DNA from 2 places in the Acuticoccus sediminis genome. Region 2 is predicted to be linked to the other one. Evidence: predicted binding sites of a transcription regulator. Region 2 holds the regulator's gene; the other holds the start of a gene.
The links. Region 2 encodes LexA, which represses DNA repair genes until DNA is damaged. Its sites were predicted from a motif close to TGTTCNNNNTGTGTTCNG; they were not measured.

Region 1 (7,484 bases), 130 kb from region 2:
TCGCGCTGCTGGTGTCGCTCGCGACGATCAGCGGCCCGGCCTCGGCGGCGACGCCCTCGGTCGCGACCGGCAATGTCAACATGCGGGCCGGCCCGTCGACGGGCTACCCGGTGATCACCGTGGTCCCCGTCGGCGCCAGCATCGTCACGTACGGCTGCGTGAACACGTTCGACTGGTGCGACGTCAGCTACGGCACCGCGCGCGGCTGGGTCTCGTCCGGCTACATCACGGCCAGGGTCAATTCCTCGGTGGTCACCGTCACGGCGGCGACCGCGCCGCGCATCGGCATCACGGTCGTCGGCTTCTCCAAGACCTACTGGGACACGTACTATACGGCCTATCCCTGGTACGGCCGCTGGACCGTGTACCGGCCGTACTACCGGGCCTATCCCGGCCCGCCGCCGCCTCCCACGGTCGTCCACCGCACCGCGACAGGGTCATGCTCGGGCGGCGCGTGCCGCGGCGCGACGCAGGTCACCGGCAGCAACGGCGGCTCGGTCACGCGGGCAGGATCATGCGGCAACGGCCACTGCGGCGGGGCGCGGGTGGTGGAAGGGCCGGGAGGTCGAACTGCGGTGGCCGCCGGCGGGTGCGCCAAGGGCGTCGGCTGCGGCTCGGTCCGCGTCGGCCCGAACGGCGGCACCGTCCGCCACGGCGTCGTCCGGTGACGGCCCGCGCGCGGATCGGCCGCGTCGCCCAGCGTCCTCGCCTCCCGGACGACGCCCATGCGCGCGGTTAGCCTGGTCGCCTACGTCCTCGCCTCGCTCACGGACGCGTCACCTCCGGCGATGGCGCAACCGGACTCGCCGGAGGAGCTCTGCTTCGCCACCGAGGACCGCATGGCGACGATCTGCATCACGGCCACGGTCGACGGCGACGGGCTGGAGGTCTGCCTCCTCGATGTCGGCAACGATGTCGAGAGCTGCCTCTTCGCCCCGCGCGGCGAGGAGCCGGCGGTGGACCTGCCACCGCCCGGCGTCTGACTTCCCGGCAGGGCGTCAGGGCGCGCCGGAGGGGGCGCGCCAGGTCTGATGTCGGCGGGTGACGCCGGGCCGCGCCAGATCGCGCTTCAGGAGGCGCATGTTGGCGTTGTTCGCCTTCCACATGACGTCGGCGACGGTGCCCAGCAGCGGGATCGAGCCGATCAGCGAATCGCCGGCGACATTGGCGGCCATGCGCGCCAGCGTGCGCTTGCGGGCCCCGAGGCGGTAGCCCTGGCCGATCAGGTAGGCCGAGATGGCGAGACCGGCCATGTCGCCGATGCCCGGCACCAGGCCCAAAACGGCGTCCATGCCGAAGCGGACACCGAGGACGCTGAACTTGCTGTCCAAAAGGTTCGCCAGGCGGTCCAGCTCGGCCGTCGAGGGCGCCGACGAAGAATACGTCCGATCACGGCCACGGCTCATCGTAATGGTCGGTGCCATTGTGCAATCTCCTTCGCGTACTCAATTCTGCGGAGGCGCCACAGGTTCCAATTGTGTGTGCCGTTCTGCGCCCTTGCCCGTCGGGACCAAACGCGGGACAACGGCCGCAAAGCGCATAAAAAGCAGCCGCAGCAGGGAGCCCCAGATGACGATCGACATGCCGCTCGAGCGCCTCGCCGAGCTGATCGAGGACGGTGCGAAGCTCGCCATCCCGGCCGAATATGCGGGCGTCTCCATGGCAATGGTGCCGCCGCTGCTGCGGCGCGGGGCGAAGGACCTTCACCTCGTGTGCGTGCCGACGGCCGGGATCCAGGCCGACATCCTGATCGGCGCCGGCGCCGTGGCGACGGTGGAAACCAGCGCCCTCACCCTCGGCGAGGCGGGCGGCGCGCCGGCCTTCAACCGCGCGGTGAAGTCCGGCACGATCCGGGTGATGGACGCGACGTGCCCGGCGATCCACTCCGGCCTGATCGCCTCCCAGAAGGGAGCGCCGTTCCTGCCGATGCGGGGCCTCATCGGGTCGGACATCCTCGCCAACCGGCCGGACTGGAAGGTGATCGACAACCCGTTCTCGGACGCGCCCGATCCGGTCGTCCTCATCCCCGCGATCACACCGGATGTCGCACTGTTCCACGCTCCGGCGGCGGACCGCTTCGGCAACGTGCAGATCGGCCGCCGGCGCGAGCTCGCCACCATGGCGTACGCCTCGCGGCGCACGATCGTGACGGTCGAGCGCATCGTCGACGGCGACCTGATGGCGACGGAGGCCAGCGCCGCGGGTACCCTACCCGCGCTCTACGTCGACGCCATCGGGGTCGCGCCACGCGGCGCGGCGCCCTGCACCCTGTGGGGCGAGTACGAGACCGACGTCGAGGCGATGAAGGCCTACGCCAGGGCCGCGCGCTCGCCGGAGGCGCTCGCCGACTACATCGACGCCCTCGCCGGCCGGGTGCCGGCATGAGCGGGGGGAACCGCGAGATCCTGATCGCCACGATCGCCGAGCTCCTCGACGGGGTGCGGCACGTCGCGGTGGGGGCGTCGTCGCCGATTCCGGCGGCGGGCGCGATGCTGCGCCGGGCGCTCAACGAGGCCGCGGGCCGGCCGCCGGTGCGGCTGTCGATCCTGGGGTCGGTGCGGCACAACTTCTTCACCAACGGCGGGGTGGAGCTGTTCGACTGCGCGGGTCAGGGGCGGATCGACGCCTTCTTCCTCGGCGGCGGGCAGATCGACGGGGAGGCGAACATCAACCTCGTCGGCGCGGGCACCTACCCGGAGGTGGACGTGCGCTGGCCGGGCTCGTTCGGCTCGGCCTACCTCTACTACGTGGTGCCGCGCGTGATCCTCTTCCGCGAGGAGCACTCGCCGCGGGTGTTCGTGCCGAAGGTGGACTTCGTGTCCGCGCCGGGGGTCAGCGATCCCGGGGTCTACCGGCCGGGCGGGCCGCATGCGCTGCTGACCGGCAAGGGTCTCTTCGACTTCGACAAGGGACGGCGCCGGTTCTCGCTGCGCTCGGTGCACCCGGGGTCGGACCTTGCCGACATCACCGCGGCGACGGGCTTTGCCTTCGACCACGCCGCGGAGCCGGCGGTGACGCCGCGCCCCCCCAGGCCGATCCTCGACCTGCTGCGGACCCGCGTGCTGGATGAGCTGTCGGAGACCTATCCCGATTTCGCCGCCAGCCTCCGCAGCGACATGGAAGCCGCCGCGGCCTGACCCGCGCCGGACGGCGTCGTCCGTCTGCCCCGCAAATCCGGTCCCCGGCGCCTCACCCCGGGGGCCACGCGTTGGCGGCACGCATGCTGACGTGCCGGACGCCGGATCACCGTCGCCCGCCCCTCGCGGATCGAAACCCAAGGTCCACCCCGACGGTCGCCCGATTGACGTGCGACCGAAGGCGGCTTCGGGCGGGCGGCAGGGGCGATGCGCTGCACGGAGCGACGCGCAGCACAGTGAGAATGGCGAAGACGGGCGCGCTGCGCCCCCTGATCGAGGCCGCCGTCCGCCGGCCCTGCGTGGATCGGATTTGATAGGCGAGCGCGCGGCGGCCGCCTGTTCGGCAAACCCGACCATCTGCAAGCTGAGTGGGGGGCGGGACGAAGGAGCGCGAGGGGCAACGCCCTCGCGCCTTCGTGGCATGGCCGTGAGGCCGCTGCGGTGCCCCTGCGGGGCGAGACGCCGGGCAGCCCCGGCGTCAGGGCTTATTCGGCGGCGTCGTAGCCGTCCTCGTCCGGGCTGTCGGCGTCGCCGTCCGGCTCGGGGTTCCCGGCAATCCGGTCGGCGATGATGCCGGCGGACTGGCGCACGGCCTGCTCGATCTCGTTGGCGATCTCGGGGTTGTCGCGCAGGAACTGCTTGGAGTTCTCGCGCCCCTGGCCGAGCCGCTGGCTGTCGTAGGAGAACCACGCGCCCGACTTCTCGACGATGCCGGCCTTGACGCCGAGGTCGAGGAGCTCGCCGAGCTTGGACACGCCTTCGCCGTACATGATGTCGAACTCGACCTCGCGGAACGGCGGGGCGAGCTTGTTCTTCACCACCTTCACGCGGGTCTGGTTGCCCACGACCTCGTCGCGGTCCTTGATGGAGCCGACGCGGCGGATGTCGAGGCGCACCGACGAATAGAACTTGAGCGCGTTGCCGCCGGTGGTCGTCTCGGGCGAGCCGAACATCACGCCGATCTTCATGCGGATCTGGTTGATGAAGATGACCATGGTGTGGCTGCGGGAGATCGAGCCCGTCAGCTTGCGCAGGGCCTGCGACATCAGGCGCGCCTGGAGGCCGGGGAGCTGGTCGCCCATCTCGCCCTCTAGCTCGGCCCGCGGCGTCAGCGCGGCGACCGAGTCGATCACCAGCACGTCGACCGCGGCGGAGCGGACCAGCGTGTCGGCAATCTCGAGCGCCTGCTCGCCGGCGTCCGGCTGGGAGATCAGGAGATCGTCGACCTGGACGCCGAGCTTGCGGGCGTAGATCGGATCGAGTGCGTGCTCGGCGTCGATGAAGGCGCAGATGCCACCCTTCTTCTGCGCCTCGGCGATGGTGTGGAGCGCCAGCGTCGTCTTGCCCGACGACTCCGGCCCGTAGATCTCGACGATGCGGCCCTTGGGCAGGCCGCCGATGCCGAGCGCGATGTCGAGGCCGAGGGAGCCGGTCGACACCGTCTCCACCTCGATCGTCTGTCCGGCGCCGAGCTTCATGATCGAGCCCTTGCCGAACGAGCGCTCGATCTGGCTGATCGCAGCCGTCAGCGCCTTCGTCTTGTCCACGGACGACCCCTCAACCAGGCGTAGATCTGATTGCGCCATCGCTGATCCCTTGCGCTTCATTCTTAAGGCCCACCTTGACTGGATTTCAGTGTTTCACAAAACCACGGCGTTCGCAATCTGTTCGACACGTTAAGATTGCGTTAACGATACGGTGTATCGCGCCATCGATCGCTTTGGCATGATTAACCTAGCGCGACAGGAGCCTCGCGAAGAGCCCCCCGGCACGATTCTCACAGGAACAATCGGTGCACGCGGGCGGGGCTCAGCTCCGGCCCAGCTCGCGCTTGACCGCTTCCGCCAACGCCTTGAGCGTAAAAGGCTTCGGCAGGAACTGAGCCTCGGGGAGTTCGTCCAGCGAGGCACCGTCCGCATAGCCCGACATGAACAGCACCTTGAGGTCCGGCCGTTCGGCGCGGATCTTCCGCACGAGGCCCGGCCCGTCGAGCTCCGGCATGATCACGTCGGTGACCACGAGGTCGATCGTATCGCCCTCCTCGGCGAAGATCTCCGCGGCTTCGACGCCTGATTCGGCCGACAGCACGCGATAGCCCTTCGCGGTGAGGGCGCGGGCGGCGAAGGTGCGGATCGCTTCTTCGTCCTCCACCAGCAGGAGCGTCGCCGAGCCGGTGAGGTCCCCGCTCGCCGCCGGGGCCCGCTCCCCGTCCGACACCGCGGCCGGGCGCTGCTCGACCTCGGTGCGGGGCAGGTAGATCCGGAACGTCGTCCCCTTCCCCACCTCGCTCTTCACCGACAGCGTGCCGCCGGTCTGCTTGACGATGCCGTAGACGGTGGACAGGCCGAGGCCGGTCCCCTCCCCGGTCGCCTTGGTGGTGAAGAACGGCTCGAAGATCTTGTCCAGCATGTCCTGCGGCATGCCGGTGCCGACGTCCTCGATCTCGATCAGCACCGCGTCGACCTGCACCTCGTCGGCGCCGTCGCTCTCGACCTCGCCGGCAGGCACGTTGCGGGTGCGGATGGTGAGCGTCCCGCCGCCCTTCATCGCATCCCGGGCGTTGACGGCGAGGTTGATGACGACCTGTTCGACCTGGGACTGGTCGGCGAGCACCGGCCAGAGGTCGCGCCCGTAGGCGACATCGAGACGCACCGTCTCGCCGAGCAGGCGGTCGAGCATGATCGACAGGTCCGCGATCACGTCGTTGAGGTTGAGGACCGTCGGCCGCAGGGTCTGGCGGCGCGAGAAGGCGAGGAGCTGCTTCACCAGCCCCGCGGCCCGCTGCGCGCTCTGCTTGATGTTCATGATGTCGCGGAACGCGGGGTCCGACGGCCGGTGGCTCTGCAGCAGCAGGTCGGAAAAGCCGATGATCGCCTGCAGCACGTTGTTGAAGTCGTGCGCGATGCCGCCGGCGAGCTGACCGATCGCCTGCATCTTCTGGCTCTGCGCGATCTGCGCCTCGAGCTCGGACTGGTCGGTGACGTCGGAGAGGACGATCATCGCCCGGTCGTCGGAGCCCGGGAACGGGTTGGCCGAGAGGCGGATGCGCCGGCCGGGCGTATGCCGCAGCGTCGCATCGACGCGGCTGGTGTGGTGCTGGTGGGCCTGCCGCACGAGGCGGGCGACGACGCCGTCCTCCGCCGCGAGGCCGTCGGCGAGGTTGGAGCCTTCCCCGACGAGGGCGCGGTAGCGGGCGTTCGCCGCATGGATCGCCCCGTCGACGCCGACCACGACCGCCGCCGCGGGGACGATGGCGACGAGCGTCTCCTCGAGCCCCGGGTGGTCGCCGCCCGCCTCGGTCCCGGCGGGCTCGAAGACGTGGACGATGCGCCCGTCGCGGCAGTCGAGCCGCGCGAATGTGGAAGGCGGAACGAACCCTTCGGCACTCCCCTCGGCGATCGACTGCCGACGCAGCGAAAAGAGCGCCAGCGCCGCGGCCGGCCCGGTGGCGAGGGCGTCCGGGTGCGCTTCCTGCCCGCGACTGCCCATCATCTGGGCAAAGGCTGCGTTGGACGCGACCAGCGTGCCGGTCACTGTGGTGACGGCCATTGGACTCGTTGAGGAAATCGGAGAGGGCCCGGCCACCGACTGAGGCACGGCGGGGCGGATATGGCGCCACGCGCAATAGCCCGCCGCGCCGATCGCGAGAGCCGCCAGTACACCCGAAAGCGCGGACGGAGCGCCGAAGGCGATGCTCGCGGCCGATCCGGACAATGCCGTGAACGCGCCGGCCGTGGCGAGGCTCGTCTCGAGCGCCGCCCTGCCGCCGGCCCGGCTCCCGGACGACGGGCCACCTTGCGACATCGCGCTCCCCTCGGCGCGCCGGGGCGCGTCGGCAGGATCTTCGACCAAACGAGGCGGTATGGCGTTCATACCGTCCTTATGCCTGATTCGTGGAGCCGAGGCGCGTTGGCGCGCCTTCGGCCTGTGTCGATCCAGAGGATCGACGGTCCTCCGGGATCAGTCGTCCCGGTGGATGCGCTCGCGGCGTTCGTGCCGCTCCTGCGCTTCGATGGAGAGGGTCGCGATGGGGCGGGCATCCAGCCGGCGAAGGCCGATGGGTTCACCCGACTCCTCGCAGTACCCGTAGGAGCCGTCCTCGATCCGGGCGAGCGCCGCGTCGATCTTGGCGATCAGCTTGCGTTGCCGGTCGCGGGCCCGAAGCTCGATCGCGTGGTCCGCTTCGGACGTTGCGCGATCCGTCAGGTCCGGATGATTGCGCTCGCGCTCGGCGAGCTGCTCCAACGTGAACTTCGCTTCCCGCAAGATATCGGACCGCCAGTCCAACAGTTTCTTGCGAAAATACTCCCTCTGCCGCTCATTCATGAACGGTTCGTCCTCGGACGG
Region 2 (7,484 bases):
CGCCTTCCAGCACGACGAGCGCTGGGAGATCCTGAAGGCCCACCCCGCCGGCGCGCGGCAGCACGTCATCGACGGGATGGGCCACTGGGTCCAGTACGAGGCCGCCGGTGCCGTGGCGCCACTGATGCGCGACGCGCTCGCCGCCCGTCTCGTCCCCGATGCCGCGTCCTGAGCGCGGCCTTTCGCCGGCCCCGGCGGGCCGCGAGGTTGGTCTGCGGACCGCCGCCGTGCTAGGCGGCCGCAACCGGAACGGAGGGGTCGACGCGTGGACGCGGGCAAGGTGATGGACGACGGTTGGACGGCGCTGTCCGGCCAGGGCTACATGGACTGGGTCGGTCCGCTCCTGATGCGCACGCTTCCCGACGGCGACGTCCGCTACGCGATGCGCGTCGAGGAACGTCACCTCAACGGGTTCGGGATCGTGCACGGCGGCGCGATCATGACCTTCCTGGACCACGCCATCGGCGTCTACGGCTCCCGCACGCACGACGCGCCCGGGCAGGCGACGATCAACCTCAACGTCTCCTTCGTCGAGGGGGTGATGGCCGGCTCGCTGCTCGAGGCGGAGATCGAGGTGGTGCGCACGACACGCTCGGTGATCTTCCTGCGCGGGACCGCGAGGGTCGGCGACACGGTCGTCGCGACGGCCGACGGCGTGTGGAAGATCCGCCGCCCGCGCAGCTAGGTCGGCTTCGCGCTACGGCGACTGGTCCGTCCGGCGCGAGTGTCCGGTCAGGCCCAGGCAGTTAGGCTCGCCCGGTGCCGCACGGTTATGGCGGCGCCGTTCGGGGCGCGACTGGCCCGGACGGGCACCCTGGCGGCATCCCGGGAATGGTCGGCCCGCACGGCAGGGCCTGTCCCGGTGGGAACCCTGCCGTACCTGTTCCATACTTCCCCGACATGCCCTGCGAGGCGTGTAGCGTCAGACGGGATCGTCTGACAAAATGATGGCGATGGGTCGTGCGACGGGGTAGAGCGGAGCGGGTCGGGTGTCCGGTCCGGGGCACGCTCCGGTGACGCGGCATCGCAGCCGGGCGGCGTAGAAACGAGGAGACACGGGATGGAACTGTCGCTGGAGGGGAAGGTCGCGCTGGTCACCGGCGCTTCGAGCGGCCTCGGCGCGAACTTCGCGAAGGCGCTCGCGCGGTCGGGGGCCTCGCTGGTGCTGGCCGCCCGCCGGCTCGACCGGCTCGAGGCGCTCCGGGACGAGCTCGCCACCCTCGGCACCACCGTCGGCGTGGTCGCGATGGACGTCACCGACACGGCCTCGATCGCGGCCGGGCTCGACGCCGCCGCTAGTGAGCTGGGGACGATCGACGTCGTGGTGAACAACGCCGGCGTGTCGACCGCGCAGCCGGCGCTGGACGTCTCCGACGAGGACTGGAGCTTCGTCATCGACACCAACCTCACCGGCTGCTTCACCGTCGCGCGCGAGGCGGCGCAGCGGCTGAAGACGGCCCAGCACGGCGGGTCGATCATTAACATCGCCTCGATCACCGGGCTGCGGCCGGCAGGCGCTCTGGTGCACTACGCCTCGGCGAAGGCCGGCCTCATCCACATGACGAAGGTGCTGGCGCTCGAGTGGGCGCGCTACGGCATCCGCGTCAACGCGATCTGCCCCGGCTACATCGAGACCGACATCAACCGCGAATTCTTTGCCACCGACGCGGGCGCGGCGCTGGTCCGGCGCATTCCGCAGCGCCGGCTCGGACAGCCGGACGACCTCTCCGGCGCGCTCTGCCTCCTGGCGAGCGATGCGTCGGCGTACATGACCGGCAGCGTCATCTCCATCGACGGCGGCCACCTCTGCAGCTCGCTCTAACGCCCCGCACCGGCCGCCCCCGCCGGCATGGCGGGCCGCGATGGACGTCGGGGAGAGGCAGCTCGCCCCGGGAAATGCTGATCGACTGGCCTCGCCCACGGGCGTAGCGGTCCAGGCAGGCCGGCGGGGACAGGCGGTCCCTCGGGAAATGCCGATCGATTGTCCGTGCCCATGGACGTGGAGGTCCGGGCAGACCGTCGGGGAGAGGCACGTCGCCCGGGAGATGCCGATCGATTGGCCACTCCCATGGGCGTGCTGGTCAGGGCCGGCCGTCGGGGAAGGCAGGGCCCTCGGGAAATGCCGATCGATTGGCCGCGCCGATGGGCGTGGAGGTCCGGGCTCGCCGGCGGGGAGAGGCAGGTCGCCGGGAAATGCCGATCGATGGGCCGCGCCCGCGGGCGTGGAGGTCCGGGCAGGAGGTCGGGGAGAGGCAGGTCGTTCAGGGAAAGCCGACGGATCCGCCGCGCCGAACGAGGCGGGCCGAATGGTGGCCGTCGCGGGGACCGCGTGATTGGCGCGGACTGAACGAGTCCGGGCGGCAGGTCGCGTCGGTTCCGGGTCCGGAGGCTGCGGTCTCGCGGGTCGGCTGCTGCGGCCCGGCACCGTGTGGTGCCGGAGCGGCAGTTGCGGTCCTGCGCGTCAGTAGTGACGGAGGAGGGCGGCGAGCCTGCCCTGGATCTGGACGCGGTCGGCGCCGAAGATGCGCGTCTCGTACGCCGGGTTCGCAGCCTCGAGCGCGATGGTGTTGCCACGCTTGCGCAGACGCTTGAGGGTCGCTTCCTCGCCGTCGATCAGGGCGACCACGATGTCGCCGTTCTCGGCGTGGTCCGTCCGCCGCACGACGACGGTGTCACCGTCGTGGATGCCGGCATCGATCATCGAATCGCCCGTGATCTCCAGCGCGAAGTGCTCGCCGGGGCCGAGCATGTCGGACGGGAGGTGGACGGCGGAGCTCTGCTGCTGGATCGCCTCGATCGGCACGCCGGCGGCGATGCGGCCCATCATCGGCACGTCGACGATGTCGTAGGCGGTCGTGACAGGGCGCAGCGAAGGGCCCCGCTTCGGCGGGATGGCCGGATCGCGCGGGGCCGACCCCTCGATGACGGACGGGGAGAAGCCGCGCGGGCGTTGCGGCGGGCTCGACTTCGCGAGCGCGACGTCCGGCAGGCGCAGGACTTCCAGCGCGCGGGCGCGGTTGGGGAGGCGGCGGATGAAGCCACGCTCCTCCAGCGCGGTTATCAGGCGATGGATGCCGGATTTGGATTTAAGATCGAGCGCATCCTTCATTTCCTCGAAGGACGGCGGCACACCGGTCGAGCTCATACGCTCATGAATGAACATGAGGAGATCGTACTGCTTCTTCGTCAGCATAGTTCGTCGTCGTCCTGACGCTGTATGACCAGCATTGGTACCCGAATCATTCCGCCATCATCTATACACGTTCGTCGTGTGTTCCGCAATGCGGAGCCCGCAGAACGTCACGAGTCAAGCAATCAGAGCGCGATATACCGACATGGACTCCCCGCCGGCACGGGACCTTCATGCGGTTGACGCACGAGCAGAACATCCGAAGCCGCGAGCACGGCTAGCATCGATGAATCCTGCCGCGATGCTGGCGTAATCGTCGATCCCGATCGCACCGCGCGCATGTGATCGCGGCGAGGGCCGTTCGCCGGGAGGTCGCGGCCGAGAATCCCCTCGCGCACCTCCGGCAGCGGTGCCGTCACCCCCTGCATCGCCTTCACCAGCGGAACGAGGAACAGGACCGCGCAGACCGCGCCCGATACCGGGTTGCCCGGCAGGCCGAGAACGAGCGGCCTGGAGGAGAACATCAGCGGCTTGCCCGGCCGCACCGCGACCTTCCAGAAGTCCGGCTCGATGCCGAGGTCCGAGAGGGCGGGCTTGACCAGGTCGTGGTCGCCGACCGAGGCGCCGCCGAGCGTGACGAGGATGTCCGCCTCGGCGATCCCGGCGGCACAGCGCCGGGCGATCTCGGCCCGGTCGTCCGGCGCGATGCCGAGGTCGATCGGGTCCGCGCCGGCCGCGCGCACCGTCGCGGCGAGCGCGGGTGTGATCGAGGCGACGATCTGGTCGGGACCGGTGGGCGAGCCGGGCGGCACGAGTTCGTCGCCGGTGGCGAGGAAGGCGACGCGGGGCCTGCGGGCGACCGTCAGTTCCGCATGGCCGCCGGCGCCGGCGAGTGCGATGTGGCGCGGCGCGAGGACGGTGCCGGCCGCCACCAGTGTGTCGCCGGCGGCGAAGTCGAGGCCGAGCGCGCGGATGTGGTCGTTCGGCTTGACCGTGTCGGTGGCCGTGAGCGCATCGCCGTCGCGCGCTGCGTCCTCCTGGATGAGGATCGCGTCTGCCCCCTCCGGCACCGGGGCGCCGGTGAAGATGCGGACCGCCTCGCCGTGACCCAGCGGACGCGGGTAGCGCCGCCCGGCCGCGGATTCGCCCACCACCCGGACCGGGCCGGGCATGTCGGCGGTGCGGACCGCGTAGCCGTCCATCGCGGACGAGGCGAAGGGGGGCTGCGTGCGCATCGAGACGACGTCGACCGTCACGACGCGGCCGGCGGCCTCGGCGAGCGGTACGGTCTCGGACGGGAGGTGGGGAGCGGCGGCGATCAGGCGGGCCTGCGCCTCGTCGACGTCAATCAAGAGGTGCGCCACTCGCCCGAGCGGCCGCCGGACTTTTCCAGGAGCCGCACGCCGCCGATCACCATGCCCCGGTCCATGGCCTTGGCCATGTCGTAGAGCGTCAGGCAGGCGGCGGAGACGGCGGTGAGGGCCTCCATCTCGACGCCGGTGCGCCCCGTGGTCTTCGCCCGCGCGGTGACGCGGTAGCCGGGCAGCGACGGGTCCGGCTCGAGGTCCACGGACACCGACGAGAGCGGCAGCGGGTGGCAGAGGGGGATCAGCTCCGAGGTCTTCTTGGCGGCCATGATGCCGGCGATCCGCGCCACGCCGACGACGTCGCCCTTCTTCACGTTGCCGGCCTGGATGGCGGCGAGCGTGTCGGGCGCCATCGTGACGGTCCCCTCGGCGACGGCCGTGCGGGTCGTCTCGGCCTTGGCGGAGACGTCCACCATCCGGGCCGCGCCGGTGGCGTCGATGTGGGTCAGCGGGTTGCCGAGCAGCGCGCGCGTCGCGGCGGTCACGTCCGCGTGGCGCATGAGGCTCTCGCCGATGAGGAAGGCGCTTGCGCCGACGGCCTGCAGGCGCGTGACGTCGGCGTGGGTGGCGATGCCGGATTCGGCGATGAGCAGGCGGTCGGGCGGGACCATCGCCGCCAGCCGCTCGGTGACGGCGAGGTCGGTCTTGAAGGTCCTGAGGTCGCGGTTGTTGACGCCCATCAGCGGGGAGGGGAGCGCGAGCGCGCGCTCCATGTCCCGCTCGTCGTGCACCTCGAGGAGCGCGCCCATGCCGAGGGCATGCGCCGCGTCGACGAGGTCGCGCGCTACCGCGTCGTCGACGCCGGTCATGATGACGAGGATGCAGTCCGCGCCCCACACGCGCGCCTCGAACACCTGCTCGGGCACGTACATGAAGTCCTTGCGCAGGACCGGCAGGCAGCAGGCCTCCCGCGCGGCGCTGAGGAACTCAGGCGCGCCCTGGAAGGACGGAGCATCGGTGAGGACCGAGAGGCAGGTCGCGCCGCCGTCGGCGTAGGCGCGGGCGAGGGCGGGCGGGTCGAAGTCGGGCCGGATCAGGCCCTTGGACGGGCTCGCCTTCTTGATCTCGGCGATGAGGCCCGGACGGCCCGCGGCGGCTGCGGCCCTGAGGGCGCCGACGAAGTCGCGCGGCGGAGCGGCCGCCTCGGCACGGGCGCGCCAGGAGGCCGAGTCCTCGACGAGGCGCGCGGCGGCGATCTCCTCGCGCTTGTAGGCCTCGATGCGCGCCAGAATGTCGGGTGCGGCGTCCATGACGTCGGGGAAACTCCTATTTCGCGGTCGCGGCGGCGTTCGAGACCGACACCAGCGCGTCGAGCCGCGCCGCGGCCGAGCCGTCGTCCAGGAGGTTCTGGGCCAGCTTCACGCCCTCCGCAAGCGTTTCCACCTTCTGCGCGACGACGAGCGCGCCGGCCGCGTTGAGGCAGGCGATGTCACGGTAGGCGCTCGGCTTGCCGGCGAGCACGTCGCGCAGCGCGGCCGCATTGTACGCACCGTCGCCGCCGATGAGGTCGGCCGGGGCCGCGCGGGGCAGGCCGGCGTCCTCGGGCGTGACGGTGAAGGTGGTGACCTTGCCGTTCTCGACGGCGGCCACCTCGGTCTCGGCCGTGGTCGTCATCTCGTCGAGGCCGTCGGTCCCGTGGACCACCCACACGCGCTCGGCGCCCAGGGTGGCGAGCGCCTCGGCGAGCGGGCGCACCCACTCGGACGAGTAGACGCCGAGGAGCTGGCGCTTGACGCCCGCCGGGTTCGACATCGGGCCGAGGAGGTTGAAGATCGTGCGCGTGCCGAGCTCCACGCGGGCCGGGCCGACGTGCTTCATGGCCGCATGGTGCGCCGGGGCGAACATGAAGCCGATGCCGGCGGTGCGGATGCAGGCGGCGATCCCCTCCGGCGAGAGGTCGAGCGTGATGCCGAGCGCGGAGAGGCAGTCGGCCGCACCCGACCTGGAGGAGAGCGCCCGGTTGCCGTGCTTGGCGACCGGCACCCCCGCCGCCGCGACGATGAACGCGGCGCAGGTGGAGACGTTGTAGGTTCCCGATGCGTCGCCGCCGGTGCCGACGATGTCGATCGCGTCGGCCGGGGCTTGCACCGGCAGCATGCGGGCGCGCATCACGTCGACGGCGCCGGCGATCTCGTCCACCGTCTCGCCCCGGACGCGCAGCGCCATGAGGAGGCCGCCGATCTGGGCCGGCGTCGCCTCGCCCGACATCAGGACGTCGAACGCGGCGGACGCTTCGGCGCGCGTCAGGGGCTCCCCCGACGCGGCCTTCGCGATGAACGTCTTGAGGTTAGCCACCGAAGCGGATCCCCCCGGTCTCGAGCAGGTCGGTCATCAGCCCTGTCCCTGGCCCACGCCGGTGAGCTGGTTGAGGATCTGCTGGTTCACCGTCGCGCCGACGTCGGACTGCCAAGCGTTGAGGAAGTCGAACAGCACCGCGTTGGCCATGCCCTCGTCGAGCTGCTGGCGCACGCGCGACAGCCCCTGATCCTCCACGAAGAAGGCCGGCTCGGTGACGTCGGTCACCTGGAAGACGATCCGCGTGTTGCCGTCCGGCACCGATGCGCCGTGGCCGCGCGGCCCCTCGAACGCCGCCGCGGCGACCGCGCGGGGCATGCCTTCGGGAGCGGCGCTGAAGGTGAACGGCGCGGACTGGGCGACCTCCGCCCCGTACTGCGCGGCGACGTCGGCGATCGGCGTGCCGGAGTTGACGGCCTCGACCGCGGCGGTCGCCATCTCGTCGAGCTGCTTGGAGCGCTGGGCTTCGGTCCAGGCGAGGAGCACGTCGCCCTGCGCTTCCTCGAAGGGCAGGATGTCGGCCTCGATGATCGTATCGGTCTGGACCCAGATGGTGGCGTCGCCATCCTCGACGGGCGCGGGGTCGGCACCGGCCTCGGCGGCGAAGGCCGCGTTCAGCACGGCTTCGCGGCCGGGGATGTCGACGGTCTCGCCGTTCTCGTCGCGACCGTTGCGGTCGACGGCCTCGACGG

Region 1: recA (recombinase RecA) is a predicted target of LexA. The motif match lies at 4,792-4,809, and genes of this name have one in related genera.

Annotation. Positions count from the first base shown of each region.
Region 1 covers NZ_QHHQ01000001.1:1,453,708-1,461,191, reverse strand. The annotation lists gene DLJ53_RS06355 (SH3 domain-containing protein) at 1-668, shown strand, start outside; gene DLJ53_RS06350 (hypothetical protein) at 726-983, shown strand; gene DLJ53_RS06345 (DUF4112 domain-containing protein) at 999-1,424, opposite strand; gene DLJ53_RS06340 (CoA transferase subunit A) at 1,570-2,385, shown strand; gene DLJ53_RS06335 (CoA transferase) at 2,382-3,137, shown strand; gene recA (recombinase RecA) at 3,623-4,723, opposite strand; gene DLJ53_RS35980 (ATP-binding protein) at 4,947-6,686, opposite strand; gene dksA (RNA polymerase-binding protein DksA) at 7,098-7,463, opposite strand.
Region 2 covers NZ_QHHQ01000001.1:1,584,890-1,592,373, forward strand. The annotation lists gene DLJ53_RS06865 (alpha/beta fold hydrolase) at 1-172, shown strand, start outside; gene DLJ53_RS06870 (PaaI family thioesterase) at 266-685, shown strand; gene DLJ53_RS06875 (glucose 1-dehydrogenase) at 1,061-1,822, shown strand; gene lexA (transcriptional repressor LexA) at 2,462-3,193, opposite strand; gene DLJ53_RS06885 (molybdopterin molybdotransferase MoeA) at 3,316-4,482, opposite strand; gene trpC (indole-3-glycerol phosphate synthase TrpC) at 4,479-5,747, opposite strand; gene trpD (anthranilate phosphoribosyltransferase) at 5,764-6,792, opposite strand; gene DLJ53_RS06900 (peptidylprolyl isomerase) at 6,829-7,484, opposite strand, start outside.